Regions from separate parts of the Sphingosinicella sp. BN140058 genome, predicted to be linked through region 1. Evidence: predicted binding sites of a transcription regulator. Region 1 holds the regulator's gene; each other region holds the start of a gene.

The links. Region 1 encodes LexA, which represses DNA repair genes until DNA is damaged. Its sites were predicted from a motif close to GTTCCNCNCTTGTTCT; they were not measured.
Region 2: ETR14_RS19635 (putative DNA modification/repair radical SAM protein) is a predicted target of LexA. The motif match lies at 3,788-3,803, and genes of this name have one in related genera.
Region 3: ETR14_RS12945 (ImuA family protein) is a predicted target of LexA. The motif match lies at 2,657-2,672, and genes of this name have one in related genera.
Region 4: ETR14_RS20195 (PA0069 family radical SAM protein) is a predicted target of LexA. The motif match lies at 4,423-4,438, and genes of this name have one in related genera.

Annotation. Positions count from the first base shown of each region.
Region 1 covers NZ_CP035501.1:5,090,111-5,097,290, reverse strand. The annotation lists gene ETR14_RS23125 (peptidyl-prolyl cis-trans isomerase) at 70-1,989, shown strand; gene ETR14_RS23120 (aminodeoxychorismate/anthranilate synthase component II) at 1,986-2,651, shown strand; gene lexA (transcriptional repressor LexA) at 2,755-3,408, shown strand; gene ETR14_RS23110 (VOC family protein) at 3,677-4,027, shown strand; gene ETR14_RS23105 (DUF808 domain-containing protein) at 4,367-5,290, opposite strand; gene ETR14_RS28595 (hypothetical protein) at 5,289-5,432, shown strand; gene ETR14_RS23100 (hypothetical protein) at 5,441-5,884, opposite strand; gene ETR14_RS23095 (hypothetical protein) at 5,899-7,180, opposite strand, start outside.
Region 2 covers NZ_CP035501.1:4,362,721-4,369,900, reverse strand. The annotation lists gene ETR14_RS19655 (GIY-YIG nuclease family protein) at 24-359, opposite strand; gene ETR14_RS19650 (DUF2239 family protein) at 455-1,000, shown strand; gene ETR14_RS19645 (protein-L-isoaspartate(D-aspartate) O-methyltransferase) at 982-2,949, opposite strand; gene ETR14_RS19640 (outer membrane protein) at 3,198-3,683, shown strand; gene ETR14_RS19635 (putative DNA modification/repair radical SAM protein) at 3,806-5,050, shown strand; gene ETR14_RS19630 (OmpW family protein) at 5,130-5,786, shown strand; gene ETR14_RS29680 (Crp/Fnr family transcriptional regulator) at 5,807-6,475, opposite strand; gene ETR14_RS19620 (UdgX family uracil-DNA binding protein) at 6,559-7,180, shown strand, end outside.
Region 3 covers NZ_CP035501.1:2,845,796-2,852,975, forward strand. The annotation lists gene ETR14_RS12940 (DNA polymerase Y family protein) at 25-1,950, opposite strand; gene ETR14_RS12945 (ImuA family protein) at 1,880-2,638, opposite strand; gene ETR14_RS12950 (pitrilysin family protein) at 2,818-5,742, shown strand; gene ETR14_RS12955 (sensor histidine kinase) at 5,901-6,935, shown strand; gene ETR14_RS12960 (LytTR family DNA-binding domain-containing protein) at 6,932-7,180, shown strand, end outside.
Region 4 covers NZ_CP035501.1:4,479,903-4,487,082, forward strand. The annotation lists gene dnaE (DNA polymerase III subunit alpha) at 1-1,372, shown strand, start outside; gene ETR14_RS20185 (long-chain fatty acid--CoA ligase) at 1,405-3,006, shown strand; gene ETR14_RS20190 (hypothetical protein) at 3,023-3,262, shown strand; gene ETR14_RS20195 (PA0069 family radical SAM protein) at 3,259-4,335, opposite strand; gene ETR14_RS20200 (lytic transglycosylase domain-containing protein) at 4,510-6,258, opposite strand; gene ETR14_RS20205 (uracil-DNA glycosylase) at 6,255-7,037, opposite strand; gene ETR14_RS20210 (electron transfer flavoprotein-ubiquinone oxidoreductase) at 7,155-7,180, shown strand, end outside.

The sequences.
Region 1 (7,180 bases):
CCTTCTATGACCTGCCGCAAAACCAGCTTCCAAGGTACCAAGATGCTCTCCTTCTTTCGCCGCGGCCCAGTGGCCAAGCTCATGCTTCTCGTCCTCGGCATCGGCATCTTCGCGATCGTGATCACCGGCTTCGGCACCGGCGGCAGCGGTCTCGGCGGCCTCGACACCGGCGGTACAGGCGGCGCGATCGCCTCGGTCGACGGGGAGAAGATCACCGCCCAGGAGGTCACCCAGGTCACCCAACAGGAACTGGCCCGCTTCCGTCAGCAGCAGCCGGATCTCGATCTCACCGCATTCCTGCGCCAGGGATCGCTGGAGATCATCGTCGACCAGATGATCGACATGGCAGCAGTCACCGCTTTCGGCACCGACATGGGCCTGGTTGCGACGCGAGAGATGGTCGAGCGCGAGATCCAGCGCGATCCGCGCTTCCGCAACCTCGCCGGCCAGTTCGATCCGGCGACGTTCCAGCGCTTCCTGCAGTCCGAAAAGGTGACCGAGGCGAAATTCCGCGAGGACGTCTCCAACCGCCTGATCCAGCGCCAGCTGGTCGCGCCGGCGGCGGGTTCGGTGTTCGTCCCGCAGGGCTTTGCCGCCCAATATGCATCGTTGCTGCTGGAAAAGCGCTCCGGCCTCGTCGGCGTCGTTCCGGCGGAAGCGATGGGTCCGGGCCGCGAGCCGAGCGACGCGGAGATCGCGACTTTCTATCAGCAGAATATCGGTCGCTACACGATCCCCGAGCGCCGCACGATCCGCTACGCGGTGTTCGGCAAGGACACGGTGGCGGCAGCCACCCAGCCGACCGACGCCGAGATCCAGGCCGCCTTCCAGCGCGATCAGGCGACCTATGGCGCCAGGGAGACTCGGTCGCTGTCGCAAGTCGTCCTCCCCGACGAAGCCGCTGCGCGCAGCTTCGCCCAGAAGGTGACGGGCGGTACCGCTTTCGACGCCGCTGCGCTCCAGGCCGGCTTCGGCGCCGCCGACATTGCGGTCGGCGAGCAGAGCAAGGAGGCGTTCGCGCGCCTCAGCGCGCCGGCAGTCGCCAATGCCGTGTTCGGCGCCGCCAAGGGCGCAACCGTCGGACCGGTGCGTTCGCCGCTCGGCTGGCACGTCGTCCGCGTCGACGACGTCAAGACCGTCGCCGCCCGCCCCTTCGCCGCGGTGCGTGCGGAGATCGCAGCCAAGCTCCAGCAAGCGAAGGCCACTGCCGCGCTCGGAGATCTCTCCGGCCGGATCGAGAATGCGATCGCCGACGGCGCAAATTTCCAGGAGATCGCGCAGCGCGAGAAGCTGGCCGTCCAGGAAACGCCGCCGGTCACCGGATCGGGCGCAGCGCCGGGCAACCCGCAATGGCAGCCGACGCCCGAGCTTCAGCCGCTGCTTCGCACCGCGTTCGAGATCGAGGCCAATGCCGAGCCGGTGGTGGAGGCGATCACGCCCAACGAGCGCTATGCGATGATGATCGTCAGCAACGTCGTCCCTGCCACGGCGCCGCCGGTCGCCCAGATCCGCGATCGTGTGAAGGCGGATCTGATCGCCCGCCGCGCCAACGATCGCGCCAAGGCGATCGCGACCGCGCTGGTGTCGAAGATCAACGCCGGTACCGCACCTGCTCAGGCGTTCGCCGAAGCGCAGGTTAAGCTGCCGGGCGTGCAGCCGGTCACCGCCGCCCGGATCGACATCGCCCGCCAGGGGCAGCGGGTACCGCCGCCGCTGGCCATGCTGTTCAGCCTGCCGCGCGGCAAGGCCAAGCTCATACCGGCCCCCAACGGCGCGGGCTGGTTCGTCGTCTATCTCGACAAGGTCGTGCCCGGCGATGCGAGCAAGGAAGCGGCACTAATCTCCAGCGTGAAGAACCAGTTCAGCGAAGTGATCGGCAACGAATATGTCGACCAGCTCAGCGCCGCCGTGCGTGCCCGCACCAAGGTCAAGCGCAACGAGGAAGCGATCCAGGCGCTCAGGAAGCAGCTGACCGGCGGCGGCCAATGATTGCGGGCTCTCCCGCGTGGGCCCGGCCCACGCGGCGGAGCCGGCCGTTCCTGAAGCGCCCGCAGCGGCGCCAATATGCGGCCCGGATCCTCGTCGTCGACAATTACGACAGCTTCACCTGGAACATCGTCCATTATCTGCGCGCGCTCGGCGCCCAGGTAAGGATCGAGCGCACCGACGACATCAGCGTCGCCGATGCCTTCGCCTACGGCGCCGACGGCATCCTCGTCTCGCCCGGTCCGGGACGGCCGGAGGAGGCCGGCATCTCGATGGCGCTCGTCGCCGCCTGCGCCGAGACCGCCAAGCCGCTGCTCGGAATCTGCCTCGGCCACCAGGCGATCGCCGCCACCTTCGGCGGCAAGGTCGTTCGCGCGCCCAAGCCGATGCACGGCAAGACCTGTCCGGTCCGCCACGACGGAGACTTTCTGTTCGAAGGCCTCCCCTCGCCCTTCACCGCCGCACGCTACCATTCTCTGGTCGCAGAGCCGGCAAGCGTCCCCGACTGCCTGATCGTAAACGCGACGGCGGACGATGCCACCGTGCAGGGGCTTCGCCATCGCACGTTGCCCATCCATGGCGTCCAGTTCCACCCGGAAAGCGTCGCCAGCGAGGGCGGCTACCGGATGCTCCAGAACTTCATCGCCCTGAGCCGCGGCGCCTGAACGTGCACCGATAGCGCTCGCAATTCGAGCCGTGCGTGAAACGAGTTGACAGGCCTGCACCTGTTTCCTACACGTTCCGCATTCGTTCCTTGAGGGCCAGACGATGCTGACGCGCAAGCAACATGAGCTTCTGACCTATATTCACGACAAGCTCGCCGAAACGGGCGTGTCGCCGTCCTTCGAAGAAATGAAGGATGCGCTCGACCTCAAGTCGAAATCGGGCGTGCACCGCCTGATCTCGGCGCTTGAAGAGCGCGGCTTCCTTCGTCGCCTGCCGAACCGGGCGCGTGCGCTGGAGGTGATGCGCATGCCCGACGTCAAGGCCGGCATTGCCAGCCAGCCCAAGGCGCCGGTCAGCACGCCGCAGGCGGCCAACGATGTCATCGAGCTTCCGCTGCACGGCCGTATCGCCGCAGGCATGCCGATCGAGGCGCTGGAGGGGCAGAGCACCCTGCCGGTTCCGGCAGCCCTGCTAGGGCCCGGCGAACATTATGCGCTCGAGGTTGCGGGCGATTCGATGGTCGAGGAAGGCATCCTCGATGGCGACTACGCTCTGGTCCGCAAGACCGACAATGCGCGTGATGGCGAGATCGTGGTGGCGCTGATCAATGAGGAAGAAGCGACATTGAAGACCTTCCGCCGCGAAGGCTCGATGATCCGCCTTGACCCTGCGAACCGCAATTACGATCCCCAGCGCTACCGCCCCGACCAGGTCCGCATTCAAGGGAAACTCGCGGGCTTGCTCCGACGCTATTGAGACGAATTCGATGCGGAAGCCTCGGTCCGGAATAAGCCCGACACAGGCCTGAAGCCCTCCCCTGGGTTGAGAGGGTGGATGGACGCGGCGGAGGCACCACATCGGCCGTCGACCCTCCGCCGGATCCATCTCGCTTCGGCCATCGCGCCTCGAGCCATGACATGATCGGCAAGGGCGTCGTCGTCGCACGCGCGATCGCCGGCGGCCTGTCTCGGTCCACCCCACGCTGCTTCCCACCAGGAGGGAGCGGCAAGATAGGAACAGTGCCATGTCCCGCCTCAATTATGTCGAACTTCCCGTCCGCGACGTCGCTGCTGCCAAGGCCTTTTACGAAAGCGCGTTCGGCTGGAGCTTGACCGAATTCGGCCCGACATATGCGGCGACCCTGACCGGCGATACCGACATCGGTCTGCAGGGCGACGCCGCCGAAGCGACCAAGGCGCCGCTGCCGGTGATCGAGGTCGATGATCTCGACGCGGCGCTTGCCGCGGTTCAGCAGGCAGGCGGGACGCTTACCCGCCCGATCTTCGCTTTCCCTGGCGGACGGCGGTTCCAGTTTCTCGATCCCAGCGGCAACGAAATCGCTGCCGTGAAGTCCGATCCACACCCGGCGGACTGAAGCGGGGCCCGAGGCGCGCTGAAGCCGGCCGGTCTGCCCCACAAGAAACAAAGGCTTGTGGCCCGGGATGCTCCATCGCGACCGAGACCAAGATCGTTTCGGGTTGGATCAGGCTGAGACGTGCATCCTTGTCTCAACCATGTGATCGAGCACGGTCCCCGCCGTCGGCGGAAGCGAAGCGCTTGTGCATCAGTCGATCATGCTCTGGCTGCGCTTGAGGCGCACCGTTGCATCCAGCTCGCCGCGACCGAGTCAATCCGGCGCACGGTTCGACCGGCGCGCCTCCAAACCGCGCCTTCCATACGCGGGATCGTTGGGTCGGCTGAGGCTCGATCCGTGTCAGTGGCGGATCTTGTGGACGATCCAGGCGATGATGCCGCCGAGCACAAGGCCGAACAAGCCGGAGGCCGCGGCGGTGACAAGCCAGGCGACGATCCCACCAACGCCGCCGGCGGCATGGTGCACGGCCTCCGCAACATGATGGATGGCCTCTGCAGGTGCGTGCAGGCCGAGCACTTCGAGGCCGTGGATCAGGATCCCACCGCCCACCCAGATCATCGCCGCGGTGCCGATGATCGACAAGGCGCGCATCAGCACCGGCATGCCTTTCACCAGGCCGCGGCCGATCGTCCGCACCGGCGCCGAACCGCGCTTCGCAAGGTGCAGGCCGATATCGTCCATCTTCACGATAAGGCCGACAACCCCGTAGACGCCGATCGTGATCGCAATCCCGACGATGGCGAGCACGAGCGCCTGGTTGAGGATCGGCGAATTGGCGACGTCCGCCAGCGCGATGGCCATGATCTCGGCCGAAAGGATGAGATCGGTCCGGATCGCGCCGCCGACCTTCTCCTTCTCGAGTGCGGCCGCATCGGTGGTGGCAACCTCCTCCTCGGCATGTCCAGGGCCGCCGAGCGCCTCGATCACCTTCTCCGCACCCTCGAAGCAAAGATAGGCGCCACCCAGCATCAGCAAGGGCGTGATTGCCCAGGGCGCGAAGGCGCTGAGCAGCAAGGCGGCGGGCAGCAGGATCAGCAATTTGTTGCGCAGCGAACCGAGAGCGATCTTGCCGATGATCGGCAATTCGCGCTCCGGCGACAGGCCGACCACATAGCGGGGCGTCACCGCTGTATCGTCGACGACCACGCCGACCGCCTTGGATCCGGCCTTGCCCGCGGCAGCACCGACATCGTCCAGCGATGCGGCGGCAAGCTTGGTGATGCCCGCAATATCGTCGAGCAACGCAACCAGACCGGAGGGCATGTACGAAATTCCCCGCTTGAACGGCCACTTCGGCCGATTCGTCGGAGGCTATTCCCCCGAACATGGCGGCGAGAGCAAGGGGGTTCGGCTCGGGGTGATGCTTTGCCGTCGAAGGCTCGAGCATCACGACCGGAGCGGCTGACCCAACTGCTAGCGGTGAAATCGGATTACGTTCGCAGGGATGGTGTCGACGCCCGGGCGCGGTGCAATCGCGACGACTGCGAAGGCGGTGCGGTCGGATCGAAAGGCGAAGGCTCTCTCCCCGGGCGAAACGCCGGCGCCGATGTCGGGAAGCGGTCGCCAGCCTGCTGCCTTGGCTCCGTTCGCGTAATAGGCTTCGACCCGCGCCAGATCGACCGTGGCCGCTAGGACGTAACGCGCCACTTCCGGGCGACCGAAACGAGGCCCAAGCACGTCGACGACGTGCGCGACAGCAGCAGTGTCGGCGGCTGCGATCGTGTCACCGAACGCATATTCCTCCTGCTGCCGGAAAGCCGATGGCGGGCTCGGCACCTCCGGCTCCATCGGCGCCGCCCGGCAATCACCAAGCAGCAGCGGCAACAGCAAAGCGGCGGCGCGTCGCCCGAGCGCCACGCGCCGCCCTGGCCTCAAGGCTGGGCGGTCCGCTGCACGATGCTGAGGCTAGTGTTGAACGCGTTGCGGATGTCGTCGCCGACGCCGAGCTCGTTGGTGGCGGGATCGACCGGCAAGGCGGCGCGCTCCAGCCGTTGCGCCGGCGCAAGGCCGGGATCCTCCAGCGCCCAGCGCACCGCATAATGGGTCCATTCCTTGGCGACGCTGGCGGCGGTTCCCACCGCATCCTTGGCGGGACCGCCGATCTTCGCCTTGTCGATCAGGGTCAGCGTCGAATCCAGGACGGAGGTCATCATCTCCTGCTGCTTCTTGACGTCGGTCGACCAGGACTGGGCTCCGGCATATGTCGCGCCGACGAAATAGCCGAGGGCGCCGGCATTTTCCCGCCGCTCCTGCGCCGCGCCGCCGGCGACCTTGACCTGTGATGTCGCATCGAGCCGGGCTGCGGGATTTTGATCGAGGCCGTTGCCGAGCTGAAGCTTGGCCATGATCTCGCCAAGCTTCTTCTCCTGCCCCCCTTCCATCAACGCCCGCGAATAGGTGGCGAGATCGGAGCCGTCCATCGTCTCACGATTATAGGCGAGCTCGCGAACCACGCCGGTCGCGTCGCTGTCGATGATCTTGGTGAGGCCGCTCGCAATCGCATTCATGGCATCGTCCTTGCCCCTGATCAGGGGACGTCCGGCGACCCCGTTCGTCTCCCGGACCTGGCGAAGCGTGTCTGCACCGGCATCGAAGATCCGCGCCTTGAGATCTGCGTCGGGTATCGCGGCGGCGGAGTCCATCAGCTTGCCGAAGTCGTCGGTATTCCACGCAACGCTGGGGCTCGCGCCGACCCCGCTGGTCATCGTCTCGTCGACCGAAGCCTTCATCACCGCACGCAATTGATCCGAACTCAGCGCCTTGAACGCGTCATCGGCATAGGTGCTGCCCTTCATGCTCGACAGCACTTGGCCGATGGCGGCCGCCTCGGGATCGCTGCCGTGGCTGGTCACGGTAAGGATGTGGTTCTCGGTCCAGGCCTTGCCGTCCGCCACCTGCCCCTTCAGCGCCTCGACATATTGTACCTTGTGGTGATTGGGCGCGTGCGTAGCGATCGCCGCAGCGAACTCGGTGACGCGCTGATGCCCGTCGGCGCCAGCGTCGGTTTTGGCGAAGGCGTTGCTGACCGCAGCCAGACTTTGCCCGTCGAGCTTTGCCGCAAGATCGTTGAACAGGTCGCGCCGTTCATTGGCGGAATAGCCGCCATTGCCGAACCAGCTGCCATCCGTTGCCTGCCCCGCGAGCTTGTCGAGC
Region 2 (7,180 bases), 730 kb from region 1:
TCGCGCCCAGCTCCGATCCGGCCTCAGATCGCCTTTGCCTGCAGTTGCTCGCACCAATGGGCCTGGCGCGTCTTGAGGATGCGATCGCGGCCCAGTTCCATGTCCTTCTCGTCCAGCCGCTCGACGCTCTCGAACGTGAAGGCCGCTTCGCCATGCGTGCGGATCGCGGCCTGGAGGTCGCGGTGCGGGGTGGTGCCGAGGCGGAGCGCGAAGCGAATGCGGTTCTCGATCGTCTCCACGTCGGGCGCACGCCCGATCCAGCGCTGGCCGGTGGAGGTGCAGCAGAGCGCGTAGAGGCCTGCAATCGTCTTGCGTTCCTTGTAGGCGCTGAGTGCCGCCTTCCTGTCCTCCGTCTTCACCGGTCCATCCTTTCCATCGCTGGCGTGCTTATATTACCCGGATGTTATTGACGTCAATACCGCCCGGGTGTAAATCATGCGCCAAGGAGATGAAGATGACACCCGACGAGCCCTGCACGGCCTTTGCCGGTGAGCGAATTCTGGCACGCGGCAGACTCGCCGACGTTGCGCTGGCCTTGAGGACTGCGACGGATGCGTCGGTCCTCGTTTTTTCTGACGAGACCGGCAGGGTCGTCGATCTCGATCTGCGCGGCAGCGCCGAAGAGATCGTCGCCCGCCTTGCGCCGCCACGCGGACGCGGGCGGCCCAAGCTCGGCGTCGTCGCGCGCGAGATCACCCTGCTCCCCCGCCACTGGGAGTGGCTGGCGCGGCAGCGTGGCGGCGCGTCGCATGCCTTGCGCCGGCTGGTCGATGAAGCGCGCAAGGCGGACCGGGCGCAGCCGCGCCTCGAAACCGAACGCGCCTATCGAATCATGTCGGCGCTCGCCGGCGATCTGCCCGGCTTCGAAGAGGCGTCGCGTGCGCTGTTCGCCGGCGACGAAGCGACGCTGGCGGCGCGGATCGCCGGGTGGCCGCGCGACATTCGCGCCTACACGCTCGAGCTGCTTCGCCCGTCCGCGGATCAGAGTCCGAACGGATAGGTCTCGTCCTCGCCCGGCAGCTCGGCCCCGGGCAGCGGTGTCACCGCGTGAGTCTCGTCGAACCAAATCCAGGCGTCGAACTGCTTCGGCAGCACGCATTCGGAATAATGGCTCCAGCGCTCGGTCTGCGGCCGGTAGATCACGCCGATGAACCGCTCCAGCCGAGGCTCGAGCAGCGCCTCGATCAGTCCTTCGTCGGCGCCTTGCCGCAGATCGAGCAGGAAGCGGTCGACGCCGCTGTCGTGGCACAGCCGCTCGTAGCTTCCGGCGAGGGACGGCCGCACCTCCTCGATCGCCATCGGCTCGTCCCAGTCGTGCGCGGCCGCGACCGTGCCTGTATGCGTGCCGAACCCGATCAGCCGCGCCTGCTCGCCGAACTTCTCCTTCACCAACTGGCCGATGTTGAGCTCGCCGCGCTGCTGGCCCATCTCGGTGTAGGCGGCATTGCCGATGTGGCTGTTGTGCGCCCACACCACCGCCTTGGCGCCGGGGCCCTTGGCATCGAGAAGCTGGCAGAGCGTCTCGAACATGTGGGTGTCGCGCAGGTTCCAGCTCTCCGCGGCCCCCTCGTACATGACCCTGTAGTAGCGCTCGGCATTCTTGACGAGCCGGGCGTTGGCGGCGGCGTCGAGCCATTCCTCGCATTCCTCGCCCATGCAATCCATGCGACGGGCGAGGAGGTCCCTGAGCATATCGAGAACGCCGGTCTCGCACCGGGCGAAGCCTTCGCTGAGCGGGATCCGTCCGTAGATGGCGGGATCGCGGCTCCACGGCTGAAGGCAGCCGTAGCGCTCCCGCGCCAGCGCCGCCGCTTCCGGATCGGCCTCGTCGAGAAAGTCGATTACCGCCCGCATCGAGCCCGCCAGGTTGTAGAGGTCGAGTCCGTAGAAGCCGGCCTGCGCGTGCGGCGCGCATGCCCGATTATGGTCCCGCAGCCACCGCACGAACGTATCGACCTCGGTGTTGCGCCACATCCAGGTCGGGAAACGCTGAAACGCCGCCTCCTCCCCCTCGCGGTGAGGTCGATGACGCACAAAGCGATCGATGCTGGCCGCATCGGGCCAGTCGGCCTCGACGGCGACGATGTCGAAGCCATGCTCCTCGATCAGCCGGCGGGTGATCGCGGCCCGTGCCCGGTAAAACTCGCTGGTGCCGTGGCTCGCCTCGCCGAGCAGCACGACCCGTGCGTCGCCGAAACGATCGAACAGGGTACCGAAAGCCGGGTCGTCGAGGGCGGGCAGCACTTCCGCCGCGACCGCGATCCGCTCGGGAAGACTGCAAGGGTCGCCACGCTCGCCGGTCTCCGTCCAGCCATGCGCGCCGATCAGCGGCACGAAGCGGACTGCGCCGATTTCCTCCTGCTCATAGTCTTCTTGGCCGGTTCGGGTGATCTTGATCAATGTCTGGACCGCGTGCGGCTCTCCGACGGGCATCACCAGCCGGCCGCCGATTTCGAGCTGTTCGAGCAAGGGATCCGGGACATGGCTGCCTGCGGCCGAAACGATGATCGCGTCGAACGGCGCCTTTTCGGCGAAGCCCTTGCTGCCGTCGCCTTCGTAGATCGAGACGTTGTCGTATCCGAGCCGCTCGATCCGGGCGCCCGCCTCTATGGCCAAAGCATGATGCCGCTCGATCGCCACGACCTCGTCGACCAGTTGCGCGATCACCGCCGCAGCGTAGCCGGTTCCGCAGCCCACTTCGAGCACGACGTCCGCTGGCGCGAGCTCGGCGGCATCGATCATCAGCGCGACCATGTAAGGCTGCGAGATGGTCTGTTCGGCGGCGATCGGCAGCGGCTTGTCCTCATAGGCTTCGCCGCGATCGACCGCTGGAACGAACAGTTCGCGCGGCACAGCCCTGAAGGAGTCCAAGATGCGTTGATCAGTGATGCCGCGATCCACGATCTGCCGCGCGACCATCTGCTCCCGCGCTTCGGCAAAGTCGGTCATGTCCAGCTCCTTCGGGACGTCAACCGGGCCTCGCCGGGCTTGTTCCGCGGCGTCAGGCGGCCTGCCTGATGCCGCAATGTTGCCGCATTTCAACACTGTTGCATTTTTGCGACACACAGGTTCCAAACACGAACCTAGATGTCCCGCGTCGCTTGTACCCGTTCAAGAAACGACTAGATGCGCCACCAGCATCAGCCGTTCCTGTGGCTGGTCGTTCTCATTCCCAGTAGAACATACGAAGGAAAATCATGAAGAAGTTCGTTCTCGCGTCGGTTGCGGCGCTCGCTTTCGCGACGCCGTCTGTTGCCGCCGAGTTCTCCGGTCCGCGCATCGGCGCCACCGTCGGCTTTGTCGATGACGATTTCGCCGGCACCGATACATTCACTTACGGCGTCAACGCCGGCTACGATTTCGATCTTGGCAAGACTGTCGCGGGTGCGACCGTTGAATGGCAAGACAGCGACGAGGATGCGCTTTCGCGCGACCTCGCGATCACCGGCCGCCTCGGCGTCAAGGCCGGCGACAAGGCGCTCGTCTACGCGCTTGCCGGCTACACCAATCTCGGAATCGAGACCGTCGGCGACAACGTGCACCTCGATGGTGCCCGCGTCGGCGCCGGCGTCGAACTCGCCTTCACGCCGCGCTTCTACGGCCAGGTCGAGTATCGCTACTCGAACTACGAGCTCGATGTCGACGGCCATCAGATGCTGGTCGGTCTCGGCGTCCGCTTCTAAGCGTCGCTGAAAGCGGAATGTCGAAGGGCAGCCTTTCGAGGCTGCCCTTTTTTCGTGTCGGGACCGTGGCTTAGGCCTTTAGGCCAGTAGACTTCCGCACCTCCAGAACATATCTGGAACACATGTCCCGCCTCGACACTCGCGAGAAGCTCGCCATCCTCGCCGATGCGGCCAAGTACGACGCGTCCTGCGCCTCGTCCGGCACCTCGAAGCGCGACAGCCGCGACGGCAAGGGCCTCGGCTCGACCGAGGGCATGGGCATCTGCCACGCTTACGCGCCCGACGGCCGCTGCATCTCGTTGCTCAAGATCCTGCTGACCAACAGCTGCATCTTCGATTGCCATTATTGCATCAACCGCAAGAGCTCGAACGTGCGGCGCGCGCGCTTCACCGCCGAAGAGGTGGTGCAGCTCACCCTCTCCTTCTACCGCCGCAACTATATTGAAGGCCTCTTCCTCTCGTCCGGGATCATCCGCTCCTCAAACTATACGATGGAGCAGATCGTCGAGGTGGCGCGCGCCCTGCGCGAGGATCATGATTTCCGCGGCTACATCCATCTTAAGACGATCCCGGATGCCGATCCGGAGCTGGTCCGCCTCGCCGGCGTCCACGCCGATCGTGTGTCGATCAACGTCGAATTGCCGACTGCCCGCGGCCTCGAGCGGCTCGCGCCCGAAAAGGACGGTGCGCGGATCGAAGGCGCGATGAAGGACGTCAAAACCGCGATCGAGGATCGCACCGATGCCCGGAAGCGCTACAAATCGGCGCCGTCCTTCGCTCCGGCGGGGCAATCGACCCAGATGATCGTCGGCGCGGACAGCGCCAACGATCGCGACATCGTGCTGCGGGCGAGCAACCTCTACGACCGCTTCAGCCTTCGCCGGGTCTATTATTCCGCTTTCTCGCCAATTCCCGACGCGAGCGCGGTACTGCCGCTCAATCGGCCGCCGTTGATGCGCGAGCACCGCCTCTACCAGTCCGACTGGCTGATGCGCTTCTACGGCTTCACGCCCACCGACGTCGTCAACGCCGCGGACGATTCGGGCATGCTGCCGCTCGACATCGATCCGAAGCTCGCCTGGGCGCTCAAATATCGCGACAATTTCCCGATCGACATCAACCGGGCACCGCGCGAGGCGCTGCTGCGCGTGCCCGGACTGGGCGTCAAGGCAGTCAACCGCATCGTCCAGAGCCGTCGCTGGCGGCGCCTCCGCCTTGACGATGTCGGTCGCCTCAGCGTCTCTCTCGCCAAGATCCGGCCGTTCATCGTCACCGACGACTGGCGCCCCACCCTCCTCACCGATCGCGCCGATCTCAAAGCCTGGATCAAGCCCCAGGAGCAGCAGCTCGAATTGTTCGGCGCCTGATTTTGCGCAAGATCAATGAGCCGCCCGAACCCCGGGCCTAGTCACGTGCCAGCCAGACATTTGAAGGAAGGCACGGACAGTGAAGAGTGTAATCATCGGGTTCGCCGCGGCAGCGGCTTTCGCGCAGCCGGCGCAGGCCGCCGAGGCGGGGGACGTCCTCGTACGCGTGCGGGCGATCATGGTCAGTCCGACCGAGAAATCCGGCAGCATCCTGCCCGGCTTTCCGGGCGAGACCGCCAAGGTCGACGACAGCATCATGCCCGAGGTCGACGTCACCTGGATGGCGACCAGGAATGTCGGTTTCGAGCTGATCGCGGCGACGACCAAACACACGGCGTCAGGCCGCACGGGCACAACCGGGTCGATCGGCAAACTCGCCTCCACCTGGGTACTGCCGCCGACGCTCACCGCGCAATATCATTTCGGCCCCGACGCCAAAGTGCGTCCCTATGTCGGCGCCGGCCTCAACTACACCCTCTTCTACGCGGAGAATGCATCGCGCGGACTGGAGGCGGCGGTGGGCAGGACCAAGGTGCGGATGAAGGACAGTTTCGGCTGGGCGGCGCAGGCGGGTGTCGACATCGATCTCAGCGAAAGGATCTTCCTGAATCTCGACGTCAAATATATCGACATCGACACGCGGGCCCGGCTCGCGACGGCCGCCGCCGGGACCCAGCGGGTCAAGCTCAACCTCGATCCCATCGTGTTCGGAGTCGGGCTCGGCACCCGCTTCTGAGCGGACGCCGCGGCCGGAACTCAGGCGCCGGCGGCGGCCTCCAGGGCCGAGCGGGAGGTGATCGACAGGCCTCGGCGGCCCGACAGAGCGATCGTGCCGCGCGACTCGAGGCGGGTGAGCTGCCGGCTCACCGTCTCGATCGTCAGCCCGAGGATGTCGGCCATCTCCTGTCGGCTCACCGGAAGGTTGATCTCCTCATCGTCCTCTGCGGCGAGGTCGAGCAACAACGCCGCGACCCGCTCCCCGGCTGCCTTGCGCGCCAGCGACAGCATTTGGGCGCGGGCGCGATCCAGCGCCTCGAGCGTTTGCTCGAGCAGGGCATGGTCGAGCTGCGGCTGCGTTTGCGCAATCCGCGCGAAGGCATGGCGCGGGAACAGGCACAATTCGGCATTGGTGAGTGCGGTGACGGTCTGCGGCGCCCTGTCTCCATAGGGCCTTCCGGCGAGATCGCCGGGGCGGACGAGGCCGACGATTTGCGCCCGTCCGTCCGCGGTCGACAGCGAAATCTGCAGCAGTCCCGAAAGAAGATTGGCCAGTGGCGGCGCTTCGTCGTCCTGCCAGATCAAGGTCTCGCCGGCGACGAGGCGCTTGCGCTGCCCTGTCCTTCCGAGCGCCGTCAGGGCGGTCTCCGGTACCTTGCCGCAGAGACCATCCGTGCGCGCACGGCAGGCGGCGCATCTTTGCTCCATTCTCGTTCCCCGTCTTCCCGACTGGCGGCGCTAGACGGTCGCACGCCGGCGGCGAATAGGGGATGTTCCGGAAAGGACGCGACATGCAGCTGATGACGCTTGCGCAGGAGGATGATTTCGACGGCTGGCGCGATGCCGCCCGCCGCCTCGCCTTGGCGCGCGTGCCGGCGCAGGAAGTCGCGTGGCGGGTCGGCGCGGCCGCCGGCGACCTGTTCGCGTCGGCGGCTCTCGAGACCAATGCCCTACCGGCGCCGGGCGGGCCGGCTTTCTCGGTGCCCCGCGCCTTCGTGTCGCTTGCTGAGAGCGTGATCTGCCACAATGATCCCGAGCGCTTCTCCCTGCTCTACACCCTGCTGCTGCGGGTGCTCGAACAGCCGCGCAGCGTCGACGACGCGGCCGATCCTCTGGTGCGGCGGCTGGAGGTGATGGCCAAGAACGTGCGCCGCGACATTCACAAGATGCACGCCTTCGTCCGGTTCCGCGAAGTGGAAGGCGCGTACGCTCCCCGCTTCGTCGCCTGGTTCGAGCCCGAACACCATATCGTCCGTGCCGCCGCGCCTTTCTTCGCGCGGCGCTTCGCCTCGATGCACTGGTCGATCCTGACCCCCGAAGTGTCGGTGCATTGGGACGGCGAGCGTCTGACCGAAAGCCCGGGCGCGACTCGCGCCGACGCACCCGATGGCGATCCGATAGAGGAAACCTGGA
Region 3 (7,180 bases), 2.2 Mb from region 1:
GCGGGAACCCGGCCGACAACCGCCTCACGCGAACACCCCGTGCAGATACCAGCTCAGATCGCCGGTCGCGGCATCGACACCGTCGCCGCGGCGGTAGAGCCAGAAGCGTTCGCCGCTTTCGTCCTCCACCTGGAAATAGTCCCGCACCGCATCGGCCTCGGCGCTTCGGCGCCACCATTCGCCGAAAATCCGTTCCGGTCCGTCGGCGCGGGCGATGCGATAGGGGCGGCCGCGCCAGGTGAAGCGGCGGGGCGGCAGATCGGGGAGGAGGGCGACGACATTCTCGACCCGCTCGGGCGGCGAGAGCAGGCGCACCGGCCGCGGGAAATCCGGCCAGGGATGCGTTGCCCCAAGTGGTGCGGTGCGGCGGACACTGCGTTCGGGGACGTCGCTCTCGACCGCGGACAGGCGAAACAGGGCGCGTGCGCCGAGCCGGCTGGCGAGTCGGTCGACCAACGGCGCGAGATCGGCCGAAGGCGCCTCTCCGGTCAGCGCGCCGGCCAGCGCTTCCGGTCCGAGCGGCTCGGCGCGCAGGGCGATCAGGCGGAGCGCGTCGAGGCCGTAACCGGGCTCGATCGTCTCGATCTTCATCCTGAGCAGGCGCAGGAGGTGCCTGGCGTCGCGGGTCGCGCGTGCGGTGCCGATGGTGATCCGTTGCGCCTCGCCGTCGACCCGGTCGCCGATCAGCGTGAGGATGCGTGCGCCCAGCCCGGCCTTGGCCAGCGTCTCGATCAGGCGGGTCATCAGCGTGGTCATCGCCTGCTCGATCGCTTCGGGCGTGGCGATCGGCTCGGCGAAACGCAATTCGGCGCCGGGCGTCTCCTCGGGCACCACCGGCTCGATCGGCTCGCTCGCGCCGCCGAGCGCCTGATCGAGCCGGGTCAGAACCTGGCGGCCGAAGCGACGCTGGAGCGGCCCGCGCGGCATTGCGACGAGGTCGCCAATCCGTTCCAGGCCCAGCCGCCGCGCGGTTGCGAGCGCATCCTCCTCCAGGCGCAGCGCGGCGATCGGCAATGGTGCCATCGCCTCGGCTTCACCGCCCGGGCGGCAGAGATGGAGCGGTGCCGGGCCGAAGCGGGCGAGGGCATGGGCCGCGCCGGGCGTGCCGGCGACGGCGATCCGCGCGCGGTAACCGGCCCGTGCGCAGAAGCGGAGGATATGCGTGCACATCCGCTCCTCGCCGCCGAACAGATGGCTGACCCCGGTCAGGTCCAGGAACAGGCCGTCCGATCCCGACAGCGATGCCCGCGGAGTCCAGCGTCGCGCGGCGTAGAGCGCAAGCGCGCCGAGCAGCGCTTTGTCTCCGTCCGGATCGGCGTCGCGAACGTCGAGGCCCGGCACCAGGGCACGGGCCTGGGTCGCGGCCATGCCCGGGTGGAGACCGAGCGCCCGGGCATTCTCGCAGACTGAGGCGACCAGCACGCGGTTGCCGGTGCGGGCGACGGTGATGAGCGGCGGCTCGGCCGAGGATTGCGGTTTGGACCTGGCGCGTGGCGGTGCCACCGACGGCAGGACGTCGCGGGTGGCGATGCGCCGCTGAATATCCTCGACGTTGCGGGCACGGAAGGGAGTCTCGGCCGCTTCGGTGCGGCGGCCGAGCTCGCGCATCGTCGGGCGCTGGTGCGCGGGCAGCGCCTCCGCTTCCTGCACCACCGCTTCGCGCGACCAGCGCGCACCGGGGCGCCAGCCGCCGCCGCGCGGGCAGGAGCAATCGCCAAGACGCGTGCCGGGCTCGGGTTCCGCCCCTGCAGGCCGATCCGGCGCCGGTGCGGGCGCGATCGTGCGCGGCCCGGCAGGCCGGCCGAGCGGCATCGTCGACGTGCGGTCGGCAGGCGGCGTCGCGGCAGGCGAAGCGGAGGAACGGGCGGATGGCCCGCTGTTACGCCGCCGCTCTTGCCGGATGCGGTCGGTGCTCAGGGCCGTCAGGCAGAGCGAGGCGACCCTTCGCATCTGGGCCCTCCATGATCCAGTGGTGGGGCTCGCCGCCGCGCTGACGGGCAAGATCGAGGCGCCAGCGCGGGCGGCCGATGCCGGCGACCGGCAGCGCCCCGGACGGGGCGCAGCCGACCCGCCAGCGAGTCACCGCGGCGGAGGGAGCGGCGAGCGGATCCTCCTCCTGGCGGCGCCATCTTTTCAGCATCAACGCCATCGTGCCGCCTTCCTCGGCGGCGAGCTGGAGCCGGCGCGTCGCCGCCATCGGCACCTTGCGGACCTCGCCGATGACGGCGGCGAGGCCGCCGTGACGCAGCCCTTCCTCCATCACCGCCAGCACATCCTCGTCGCGGCCGCATTCGGCATAGAGGACGTTGTCCGGGGAAAGACCGGCCATGGCGAGCCCGGGGGCGAACAGATCGCGTCGGGAGAGCGCCCACAACACCATGTTGTTGGCGTCGCAGCGGCGGGCCGCGATCGAGGCGAGGAACAGGGTTGCGGCGGCATCGTCTGACAGGCCGGACCGATCCGGTGCCACTTCGTGCAAGGCAGCGCAGGCGAGACCGCCCCCGGCCAGCCGGGCATCGATGGACTCGATGCCGAAAGGCAGGCATTCGCGGTCTCCGGCAATGCCGGCCGATTCGATCGCGCGCACCTCGGCTCTCAGGGCTTCCAGGCGTTCGGAACGGGCGGGGATCGGGACCATGGTGACTCAGACTCACTTGTTCCCTTTATGTTCCGCTGTCGTTCAGCCGGAGTCAAGCAGTCCAAAGGCGTAGGTATTTTCCCGCAAGCCGCCGCAGCGCGGCGGTCCTCCAAAGCGGCGCAGCCCTCCCTATCTAGGGCAGCGCTTGTCCGAGCCTGTGAAACGAGATCCCGATCCCGATGTCCTCTCTTCGCCGTTCGATCCTTCCCTTGCTCCTCCTCGCCACCGCTCCCGTCGCCGCCCCGGGATTGACGGCGCCTGCCCGCGCGGCCGCAGGCGACAGCGGCTGGTTCTACCGCGGCAGCGACATCGCGCCCGATCCGGCGTGGACCTTCGGCACGCTTCCCAACGGTCTTCGCTATGCCGTTCGGCGCAATGCCTTGCCGGCGGGCCAGGTTTCGATCCGTCTGCGCATGGACGTCGGCTCGCTTGCCGAAGGGGATCAGGAGCGCGGCTGGGCGCATTATATCGAGCACATGGTGTTCCGCGGCACCGCCGCATACCATGACGGCGAGGCGCGGCAGACCTGGCAGCGGCTGGGTGCGAGCTTCGGCAGCGATACCAACGCCTCGACCCAGCCGACCCAGACCGTCTACCAGCTCGATCTGCCGAAGAACGACCCGGCCTCGCTGGAACTCAGTCTGAAGATCCTCGCCAGCATGGCCGACACCGCCACCTTCGATCCCGCCATTGTCGAGGCGGAGCGCGGCGTCGTCCTCGCCGAATATGGCCGCCGTCCCGAGCTCTCGGTCAAGCTCGGCGATCTCACCCGCAACCTGTTCTTCTCAGGCCTGAAGTTCGCCGATCGCGACACGATCGGCACCGAAGCGACCTTGAAAGGCGCGACCGCCGCCGGTCTGAAGAGCTTCTACGAGCGCTGGTACAGACCGGAGCGGGCGACTCTCGTCCTGGTCGGCGACGCCGATCCCAAGATGCTCGAGGCCCTGGTGGCGAAGACCTTCGGCGGCTGGGCCGGCACCGGAACGGCGCCGTCCGATCCTGAGATCGGCGCCATCAAGCCGGTGCCCGAGCGGACCGCGGCGCTCGCCTATCCCGGTTCGCCTTATGCCGCCACGTTGAGCTGGGTGCGGCCTTATCGCCAGCTTCCCCACACCAGGGCACGCGAACGCGAGGATCTGGAGGAAGCGCTCGCCAAGCGGATCCTCAATCGACGTCTCGAAGCCAAGGCACGTGGCGATGCCGCCTTCCTCAATGCCCAGATCGGCGGCGACCGATCGACCGACATCGCCGATTACACCCAGGTTTCGGTGATGGCCAAGGAAGGGCGGTGGAAGGAAGCGCTGAACGAGGTCTATGCGATCCTCGCCGATGCGCTTCGCGCCCCGCCGAGCGACGCCGAGGTCGCGCGCGAGATCGACAATCTCCGCTCTTCCGGCCGCGCCAATGTCGAGGGCGAGCCGACCCGCAAATCCAATCAATGGGCGCAGGCCCTAGTCACGGCGATCGACGGCGACAGCATCGTCTCGAGCGCACCGGTGACCATGGCTTTGTTCGAGGCGCTGGCGCCGCAGATGACGCCGGCGACGATCGAGGCGGGCATGAAGCGCCTGTTCGCCGGCAGCGGGCCCCGCATGGTGCTGCTCTCGCCCGATCCGGTGTCGGGGGTGCCGCAGGCGCTCGCCGCAGCCGAGAAGGCCGCCCCCGCCGCGCGCCTCGCTGACCGCAAGGTGACGATGGACGATCTTCCAGCCTTGGGCGCCCCCGGCCGCGAAGTGTCGCGCGAGCAGATACCGGATCTCGGCGTCACCATCGTCCGCTTCGCCAACGGATCCAGCCTCGTCTTCAAGAAGACCGATTTCGAAAAGGGCCGGGTCAACGTCTCGCTGCGCTTCGGCAATGGAATTTCGGGCCTGCCGACGGATCGGCGGACGATCGCCTGGATGGGCTCGCTGATCGGATCGACGGGGATCGCCGGGCTCGATCTCGACGCGCTCGAGCGGCTGCTGACCGGCCGGCGGATGACGATCGGCTTCGGCGTCGCCGAGGATGCGTTCGAGCTTGCAGGCACCACCAATGCGCAGGATCTTCCCGATCAGCTGCGGCTGCTCGTCACCAAGCTCGCTTACCCGCGCTGGGACGCGACCCTGTTCAACCGGTACAAGACGGCGGCGCTCGAAAATTACCAGTTGAGCTTCTCGTCCGCATCGGCACGGGCGAGCCGCGAGTTCGGCGGCTTCAACCATGACGGCGACGCCCGCTGGAGCGCGGTCGAACGGGACGAGATCGCCAGGGCGACGCCGCAGGATTTCCAGAAATTCTTCCAACCTCTGCTGCAGCAGGGATCGATCGAGGCTGTCGTGATCGGCGATGCCGATCTCGAGCCGACGGTTGCGGCGATGCTGAAAACGGTCGCGGCGCTGCCGAAGCGCACGGACGTGCCGCCACCACCCGCCTCGCTCGCGGTGCGGCCGCCACGCGCCGGCGAGACTGCGCGGTTCGATCACCAGGGCGATCCGACCCAGGCCTATGCCGCGATCGGCTGGTCCACGTTCGGCGGCATCGACAACAGAAAGGCGCGGCGCGCGTTGGCGCTGGCCGGCAACATGATCCAGGTTCGTCTGTTCGAGCGGCTGCGAGATGTCGAAGGCGCGACCTACTCACCCAACGGCTTCGCCAGCAGCTCCGAGATTTTCGAGAAATGGGGGGTGCTCGGCGCCGCGGCCGAAGTGCGGCCGGAGCGGACCGATCTTTTCTTCCGCCTCGCCCGAGAGATCGTCTCCGACATGGCCGCCAAGCCCGCGCCCGCCGACGAGTTCGAGCGCGCGATCAGTCCGGTGATGAGCGGCCTCGATCGGCGGCTCAAGACCAATGCCTACTGGCTCTCGGCGATGGAAAGCTGGTCGCGCAAGCCCGGCCTGATCGAACTCACGCGCACTTTGGAGTCCGACTACAAGGCGATGACCGCGGAGGACGTTCGCGCCGCGGTCGCCGCTTATGTCGCTGACGAGGATCCCTGGGCCTTCACCATCGTGCCGGCACGCGCAGCCGCCGCGTCGGCGGCCGGCCCTGCCGCTCCGCCGCCCGCAAAAGCGGCTCCGGCCACCGCAGCTTCCGCCCCTTCCGCAGCCGGAACGGGAGGCTGAAGGTTTCCATTCGTCGCAGAAACGCTCTAGAACGGCCGACGGTGTCCACGAGCGCAGTTCAGGCAGGAGCCCCCGGGAGGGGCGAGGCAGCAGGCGGCTGGAAGCCTTTCCGGCTTCAGCAGCAGCCCTTTTTCGACGACAAGAACCGGGCGTTCTGGATCCTCCAGTCGGCCGGCTGGGGCGGCTATTTCTTCCTTCGCAGCCTCTCCGGCCTCGCCAACAATTTCGGCTTCAACCTCGTCATCCACATCGCGCTGCTGACCGCGACCGGCTATTCGCTGACCCTGCTGATGGCGGCGATGTTCCGGCGGCTGATCAAGATGCGGCCGGTGATCACCTGGGTGACCTCGATCATCCTGGTGCTGATCGCCTCTGCGGCCTTTTCGGCGATCGAGACGTGGAGCCACGCGACCTTCGTCAAGCCGGGAATCACGCCCGAAGGCCTCCAATTCTTCGGATCGATCATCCTCACCGTCTCGCTGCTGGTGGCGTGGTCGGCGCTCTATTACGGGATCAATTACTACCTGCTGCTCGAGGAGCAGAGCGATCGCCTGCTCCGGCTCGAGAATCAGGCGAGTTCGGCGCAGCTGGCGATGCTGCGCTACCAGCTCAATCCGCATTTCCTGTTCAACACGCTGAACTCGATCTCCACTCTGGTGCTCTTGAAGCAGACCGAGCGGGCCAACGCGATGCTGTCGCGCCTGTCCTCGTTCCTGCGCTACACGCTGGTCAACGAGCCGACGGGGTCCGTGACGGTGGCGCAGGAGGTGGAGACCTTGAAGCTCTATCTCGACATCGAGAAGATGCGCTTCGAAGACCGGCTGCGGCCGCGCTTCGAGATCGACGAAAGCGTGTCGAAGGCACGTCTGCCGTCCTTGCTCCTCCAGCCTTTGGTCGAGAATGCGATCAAATATGCGGTCACGCCGCAGGAGGAAGGGGCGGACATCGAAGTTTCGGCGCGCCGGTTCGGAGAGCGGGTGGTGATCACCGTCCGCGATACCGGTCCGGGCGCGGAAGACCATTGGGTGAAGGCACAGGAGTCGACGGGGGTCGGGCTCGCCAACATCCGGGACCGACTGGCGCAGGCTTATGGCCCCGACCATCGGTTCGAAACGGATACCAACAGGAGCGGGGGGTTCAGCGTTACCATCGAAATACCCTATCAGATTGAAACATCCGAGGAGCCGAAATGACCATTCGCACGATTCTCGTGGACGACGAGCCGCTTGCCATTCAGGGCTTGCAGCTTCGCCTCGACAAGCACGAGGACGTCGAGATCGTTGAGACCTGCTCGAACGGACGCGAAGCGATCCGGGCGATCAAGACTCACAAGCCGGATCTCGTTTTCCTCGACATCCAGATGCCCGGCTTCGACGGTTTCTCGGTGATCCAGGGCCTGATGGAGGTGGAGCCGCCGCTGTTCGTCTTCGTCACCGCT
Region 4 (7,180 bases), 610 kb from region 1:
GGGCAAGAAGATCAAGGCGGAGATGGACGCGCAGCGCGAACGCTTCGTCACCGGCTGCAAGGCGAACCAGATCGACAAGGCCAAGGCCAACGAATTGTTCGATTTGATCGACAAGTTCGCCGGCTACGGCTTCAACAAGAGCCACGCGGCGGCCTACGCCCTGGTCGCCTATCAGACGGCGTGGCTGAAGGCGCATTATCCGGTCGAATTCTACGCGGCGTCGATGTGCTTCGACATGCACCAGACCGACAAGCTCGCGATCTTCGTCGACGACATGCGCCGGCTCGAGATCGAGTGCCTGCCGCCCTGCGTCAACGCCAGCGAGGCCGAGTTCGATGTCGAGCCGCATGGCGAAGGTCACGCCGTTCGCTATGCGCTTGGCGCGCTCAAGGGCGTCGGCGAAAAGGCTATGGAGCAGCTCGTCGACGAACGGAAGATCAACGGGCGCTTCAAGTCGCTCGATGATTTCGCCGAACGGGTCGATCCGCGCCTGCTCAACCGCCGTCAGATCGAGAGTCTCGCCGCGGGCGGAGCGTTCGACGCGCTGGCACCGAACCGCGCCGCAGTGTTTGCTGCTGCCGAGACGATCCTGGCGCACGCGTCGAGCGCAGCCGAGGCGCGGACCAGCGGGCAGGGCGGGCTGTTCGGCGGCGAGAGCAATGTCGTGCCGATCCGGATGCCGGTCGCCGCCGCATGGTCGATGGCCGAGAGCATGGCGGCGGAAAAGGAAGCGTTCGGCTTCTATTTTTCCGCGCATCCTGTCGATCGCTTCCGCCACCTTGCCGAGGCGCATGGCGCACGCAGCTTCGGCGCCTATTGCGCGATGCCGGCGCCGCCGGACGGCGGCCGCTCCAACGGCGTGATGGCGGGCATGGTCGAAGATGCGCGCTGGCGGACGTCGGCACGCGGCCGCCGCTATCTGATGGCGACGATGTCGGATGCGTCGGGGCAGTTCGTCGCGACCTGCTTCGAAGACGATGTCGCAGAACGGCTGGAGGAAGCGGCCAAGTCCGGCGCCTGCGCGCTGCTCACCGTCGAGCTCGATCGCCGCCCCGGCGACGAGACCCCGCGTGTGACGATCAAGCAGATCCAGCTGTTCGAAACCCTGTCGAAGCGCGCTCGTCTGCAGCTCGAAGTCGAGGTTGCCGACGAAGCGGCGCTGCGCCGCCTTGCCGAGGCATTGGCAAGCGAGCGCGGCGGCGTCGGCGATCTTCGCCTGCGCGCCAGGTTCGATGGTGGTCAGGCCGAGGTGCTGCTCGGCCGCGACTTCAAGCTGGACGCCGATCTCGCGGCGCGCATCGAGCGTCTGCCGGGCATCGTCGCCGTCAATCTCTCGGCCGCCCCCGCGCCGCGGCTTGCGCTGGTCTCCTGAGGGCATACACTCCCCCGCAAACGGGAGAGTTTATGCTTGGTGGAATGCAGGATTGGCCGCTCCGCATCATGCGGATCCTCGATCACGCGGCGCGCGAGCACGGCACGCGTGAACTCGTTTCCCTCTATGCCGACGGGACGGTGACGCGCACCGATTGGGCGGGAATCCAGCGCGACAGCCGCAAGCTCGCGGCGGCGCTCGAGCGGCTCGGCGTCCGTCCGGGCGATCGCGTCGCAACGCTGGCGATGAACCACAGCCGGCACGTCGTCGCCTGGTACGGGACGATCGGCATGGGCGGGATCATCCACACCATCAACCCGCGCCTGTTCGACGATCAGCTCGCCTACATCGCCAACCATGCCGAGGACAGGATCCTGTTCTACGATCGCGCCTTCGCGCCCCTGGTCGAGCGGCTGAAGCCGCGCTGGACGACGATCGAGAAATTCATCTGCTTCGACCCCGCACCGGGCGAGCCCGGGTTCGAGAATCTGATCGACGAAGAAGCCGGCGATTATCAGTGGCGCGAGGGCGACGAGCGCGAACCGGCGATGCTCTGCTACACCAGCGGCACCACCGGCGATCCCAAGGGCGTATTGTACGAGCATCGCTCGACCGTGTTGCAGGCGATGACGTTGACCTCGGGCGATCTGTTCGAGCTGACCGCCCGGGCCGTGGTGCTGCCGGTCGTGCCGATGTTCCACGCGGCCGCCTGGGGCCTGCCGTTCGCGACCGCGATTGCCGGCGGCAAGATGGTCTTTTCGGCCGACTATAATCCGAGTGTGATGTGCGATCTGATGCGGGCCGAGAAGGTCAGCCACACTGCCGGCGTGCCGACCGTCTGGCTCGCGCTGATCGCCCATGTCGAGGCGACCGACGGCGATCTGGCAAGCCTGCGCGTCGTCCACATCGGCGGCGCCGCGGCGCCGCGATCGATGATCGAGTGGTTCCGCGATCGCGGCATCCGGGTTGGTCATGCGTGGGGGATGACCGAGATGTCGCCGCTCGGCACCTGCGGGGCGCCGCTCGGCAATTGGGACGAACTCGATGACGGCGCCCAGCTCGATTATCTGTGTCGGCAAGGACGGGTGCCGTTCGGGGTGGAACTGCGCACCGTCGACGACGCGGGCGCGGTTCTGCCGCGCGACGGCAAGGCCTCCGGCCGGCTGCAGGCGCGAGGACCCTGGGTGCTCCGCCAGTATTTCCAGGACGAGCGCGGTCCGGTGATCGATGCAGAGGGCTGGTTCGACACCGGCGACGTCGCCATTCTGCATGCCGACGGCGTGATGCAGATCACCGATCGTTCGAAGGACGTGATCAAGTCCGGCGGCGAATGGATCAGCTCGATCGAGCTCGAAAATGCGGCCGTCGGCTGTCCCGGAGTGGCCGAGGCCGCCGCCGTCGCCGTCGCGCATCCGAAATGGGACGAGCGGCCGCTGCTGCTGGTCGTCCGCAAGCCCGGGGCGCAGATCGGCGCGGAGGAGATCCTGGCCCACCTTGCCGATCATGTCGCCAAATGGTGGCTTCCCGACGAAATCGTCTTCGTCGACAGCCTTCCGCACACCGCGACCGGCAAATTGTTGAAAACGGCACTGCGCGAACAGTATCGCGATTACCGCCTGCGCACTGCGGCGTGAGGGGACGGACCAGCCTGTGAAGAGCGTACAACAGCAATTGTTCGAACTGGCCGAAGCCGGGCTTGGCGAGGGCCGGCCGCTCTGGGTCAGCATCGATCACGTTCCCGGCGAATGGCATCGGGTGACGAGCATCGCCCGCAGCCGAGGCGGCAGTTTCATCCAGATGCGCGCTGCGGCGGATGGCGACCTGATCGTTTGCCGGTTCAAGGATCTCGCTGCGGTTCGTTTCGACGAGGAGCAGCGCGCGAGCGCCTAGAGAAGCCGCAACTGGGCACCTTGCGGCGGCACGAACAGATCCGTGCGAAGGCTCGCTTTCTCGCGGGTAAGTCCGTGCTTGGTCATGGCGATCTTGAAGCGGGTCGCGATCAGGTCGGCCCAGGGGCCGGAGCCCCGCATCCGGGTGAAGAAATCGGGATCGTTGTCGCGGCCGCCGCGCAACTCCCGGATGATGTTCATCACCTTGCCGGCGCGGTCGCCGAAATGTTCGTCCAGCCACGCCCGGAACAAGGGCGCGACCTCGTGCGGCAGCCGGACCGGGAGGTAGAAGACTCCCACGGCGCCGGCCTCTGCTGCAGCCTCGACGATCTGTTCGACTTCATGATCGGTGATGCCGGGAATGACCGGCGCGATCGCGACATGGGCGGGAATGCCCGCCTCGGTCAGCATCCGCACCGCCGCCAGACGCTTGCGTGCGGCCGGCGCGCGCGGTTCGAGCGTGCGGGAGATAGCGGGCGTCAGCGATGTGACCGAGATTGCGACGGAGGCGAGCCCATCCGCCGCCATCGGTGCGAGGATGTCGATATCTCTCGTCACCCGATCCGACTTGGTGGTGATCGTCAGCGGATGCCTGGTCTCGGCGAGGACCTGTAGCACGCTGCGGGTGATCTTCCAGCGCGCCTCGATCGGCTGGTAGGGATCGGTGTTGGTACCGAGCGCCATCGGCCTTGGAACATAGCCGCGCTTGGACAGCTCGGCGCGCAGCAAGGCGGCGGCGTCCGGCTTGGCGAACAGCTTCGATTCGAAGTCGAGCCCGGGCGAGAGATCGTGAAAGGCATGGGTCGGCCGCGCGAAACAGTAGATGCAGCCATGCTCGCAGCCCCGATAGGGATTGATCGAGCGGTCGAAGCCGATGTCGGGCGACGTGTTTCGGGCGATGATCGTCTTCGGCTTCTCCACCGTCACGGTGGTGCGCAGCGGCGGCGGGCCGCCGTCGAGATCCTCGCGCGCATCGAGCCAATCGCCGTCCGCCTCCCGCACGGGAAGATTGAAACGCGTCGGCGTCCGGTTCTCGGGCGCGCCGCGGCCATGTTGCACGTCGGGGCGACTCATGCGGGGAAGCATGCGCGCTTGCGCGGAACATAGCAAGAACGAACCTGCTGCAAGTACCCGTCACCCCCGTTCGGGCTGAGGCTGTCGGAGCCCCTCTTTTTCTTTCGGAAGAGGGAAGGAGAGGGCCTCGACAAGCTCAGCCCGAACGGTGGGGCCGAGATCAAATGGTGGAACTCACTCCGTGCCCAGCGCCAGCGCCTTCTCGTTCTTCTGCAGACGGACCGCGGCGGCGCCGGGAAGGCCCGGGAAGCGCGGCCACATGCCCTGGGCGAGGGCGTGGCGGCTGGGCGAGGTCTTGCCGTTGACCTGGTCGTAGACCCAGTAATTGCGAAGCACGATCGGCACGTAGCCCCGTGTTTCCCAATAAGGGATCGATTCGATGTAGAGCAGGGGATCGCCCTTATCCATCTGACGGAAATTCCATTCGCCGATCGGCTTCGGGCCTGCATTGTAGGCGGCGATCACCTTGGGAAGGAGGCCGCCGGTGGCCTGCAGGTCGCGCAGATATTCGATGTAGCTCTGGCCATATTCGAGATTGGGGGCGGGCTGGCTGAGCTGGTCGGCGGTGAACGCCTCGCCGCGCGCGCGGGCGATGTCGCCGGCCGTGCCCGGACGGACCTGGAGCAGGCCCTGGGCACCGGCCGGGCTGATCACCGCGGTCCGGAAGTTCGATTCCTGCAGCGCGTGGCCGAAGACCAGCGCCTGGTCGACTCGCCAGCCCTTGGTCGGGCGCCAATCGGGCCGGGGATAGCGGGCGGCGACATTGATCGTGGCGCCGCGAGGGGCGTTGTGGGCCAGCCAATATTGCGTGCCCGCGAGATTGAGGTCGGCGGCGAGGTGCAGCAGGCAATTGTGATCTGTGGTGCTGCCGATCCGAGCCTGCTGGCGAATGAACTGGTCGGCGAGTTCGTTCTCACCGATCTCAGCCAAAGCAATGGCGGCCTTGACGTTGGGCTTGTCGGCGATCGGCCGCCATTCGGCGTCGCGATAATCGTGCAGGCCGGCAAAGCCCGGATCGCGGATGCCGAGCGCGGTGGCGGAGAGCATGCCGTAGAAGGTTTCCTTGAGGCGCGCGGCGCTCCGCAATTGTTGCTGTACGCGCTCGGGACGTCCGCACATCATCTCGGCACGGGCACCCCAGTAACTTCCGGCGGCGGAGAATTCGACATCGGTGGCGCGGCCGGCGACCGTCGCGAAGGCATCGGCAGCGGCGCGGCAATCCTTCATGCGCCAGGCGGCGAGACCCGACGTCCAGGTTGCCTGCAGCGCGAACTCGCCGATCCCGGCCCGCGCCTGATCGGAGATCCGGCGCGCGTCGGCATCGTTGCCGATCAGGTAATAAGACCAGCCGATACGCTGCTGATATTCGGTCAGAGCGGCAGGGGTCAGCAACGGCTGCTTCTCGATAAGCAACGCTTCGGCCTCGGCGGGGCGATCGCCGACGATCAGGGGCTGCACCAATGTTTCGAGTTCGACGGCGACGGGATCGTTCTTGTTGCCCGCGATCCGCTCGCGCCGCGGCTGGCTGCCTTGCCAGATCAGCCGCTGCGGCACCGGGACGACGGGCAGCGACGTCGCGCCGCGCGTCGCGGCGAGCCGGGCGAGCTGCTCCGCCTTCGGCATTTCGGGGGCGCGCTCGAGCAGCGGCAGGATCTGGAACAGCTCGACCTTGGGCGAGCCCTTGGCGAGGTAAAGCTCGGCCCAGGCGGCGGGGTGGAGCGGCCCCTCGGGCATCGCGGAAAGCTTGGCGGTCGCGCCCACCCAATCCTGGGCGCGGATCGCTGCGAAGATCTCGCGATAGGCGCTGCGCTGGTCCGCGTTCAGCATCGTCGGGACGACGGCACGGGTGCCGGCGTCGTCGGCAAGCGCCGGCGCCCCGGGAAGAGCGAGGGCGGCGGCAAGCAGGAGCGTCTTGAGCTTCATGCGTTCACCTCTTCGATCAGCATCTGGAGATCCGCCCAGGCATGCGCCTTGGCGGCGGGCAGATTGAGCAGGGTTGCGGGCGGAATCGAGACGAGCGCCTTAACCGGCCCGGATTGCGTCTGGATTTCATGCCAGCGGCCGCGCGCCTGCGCCATCGACAGCCCGGTCAACGCCTTGGCACAGGCATCGCCGAGCAGCAGCACCGCCTTCGGTGCGACCAGCCCGACATGGTGGCGGGCGAGAGTGGCGCAGTTGCGCGCGCTGTCGGTCGAAAAGCGACCGTCCGGCGAGCGCAGGCACGACAAAGCGGCGAGATAGATGGAGTTTCGATCGCGCCCGATCGCCGCAAGCATGCGGTCGAACAGGCGGCCCGGTTCGCCGGAAAGCAGGGTGCCGGTGCCGCAATCCTCGGTCGACGGCATGTCGGCAACGATCATCAGACCCGACGCCGGATCGCCCGCCGGACAGACCCGCGATGCCGCCGGCGCGGCGAAGCTCAGGCTTTCGCTGGTTCGCAGATAGGCCTGGAACATGTCGAGCTGGCCCGGAAGATCCTCCGCAGGCGCGGCCGGAGCGGCGGGCACGCGCGCAGCGGGTGGGGCCGATTGGCGTCTCGCGTCGAGCGGCGCAGGCTCGGCGGCGCGCGCCGAGGGGACCGGCTGCGGGCGCAACCAGTCGCGCGGTTCTTCGTCGATCAGGACATCGACGCCCGCGTCGGACCACCACTGCAGCACGCTTGCAGCGGCCGCAGGGGTCCAGTGTTCATTACCCCGCTCCATCCCGGTCCAGCAAAGCGCTATAGCGGGCGGGCTGGTCAACCGGAAAATTGGCACCTATCTGCGAGGCGTTAGCTGCCTGCGATGAGGAGAGTCCGGCAGCCCGCAAGGAGAGCTTGAATGTCCGAACGCGAGTCTATGGCGTA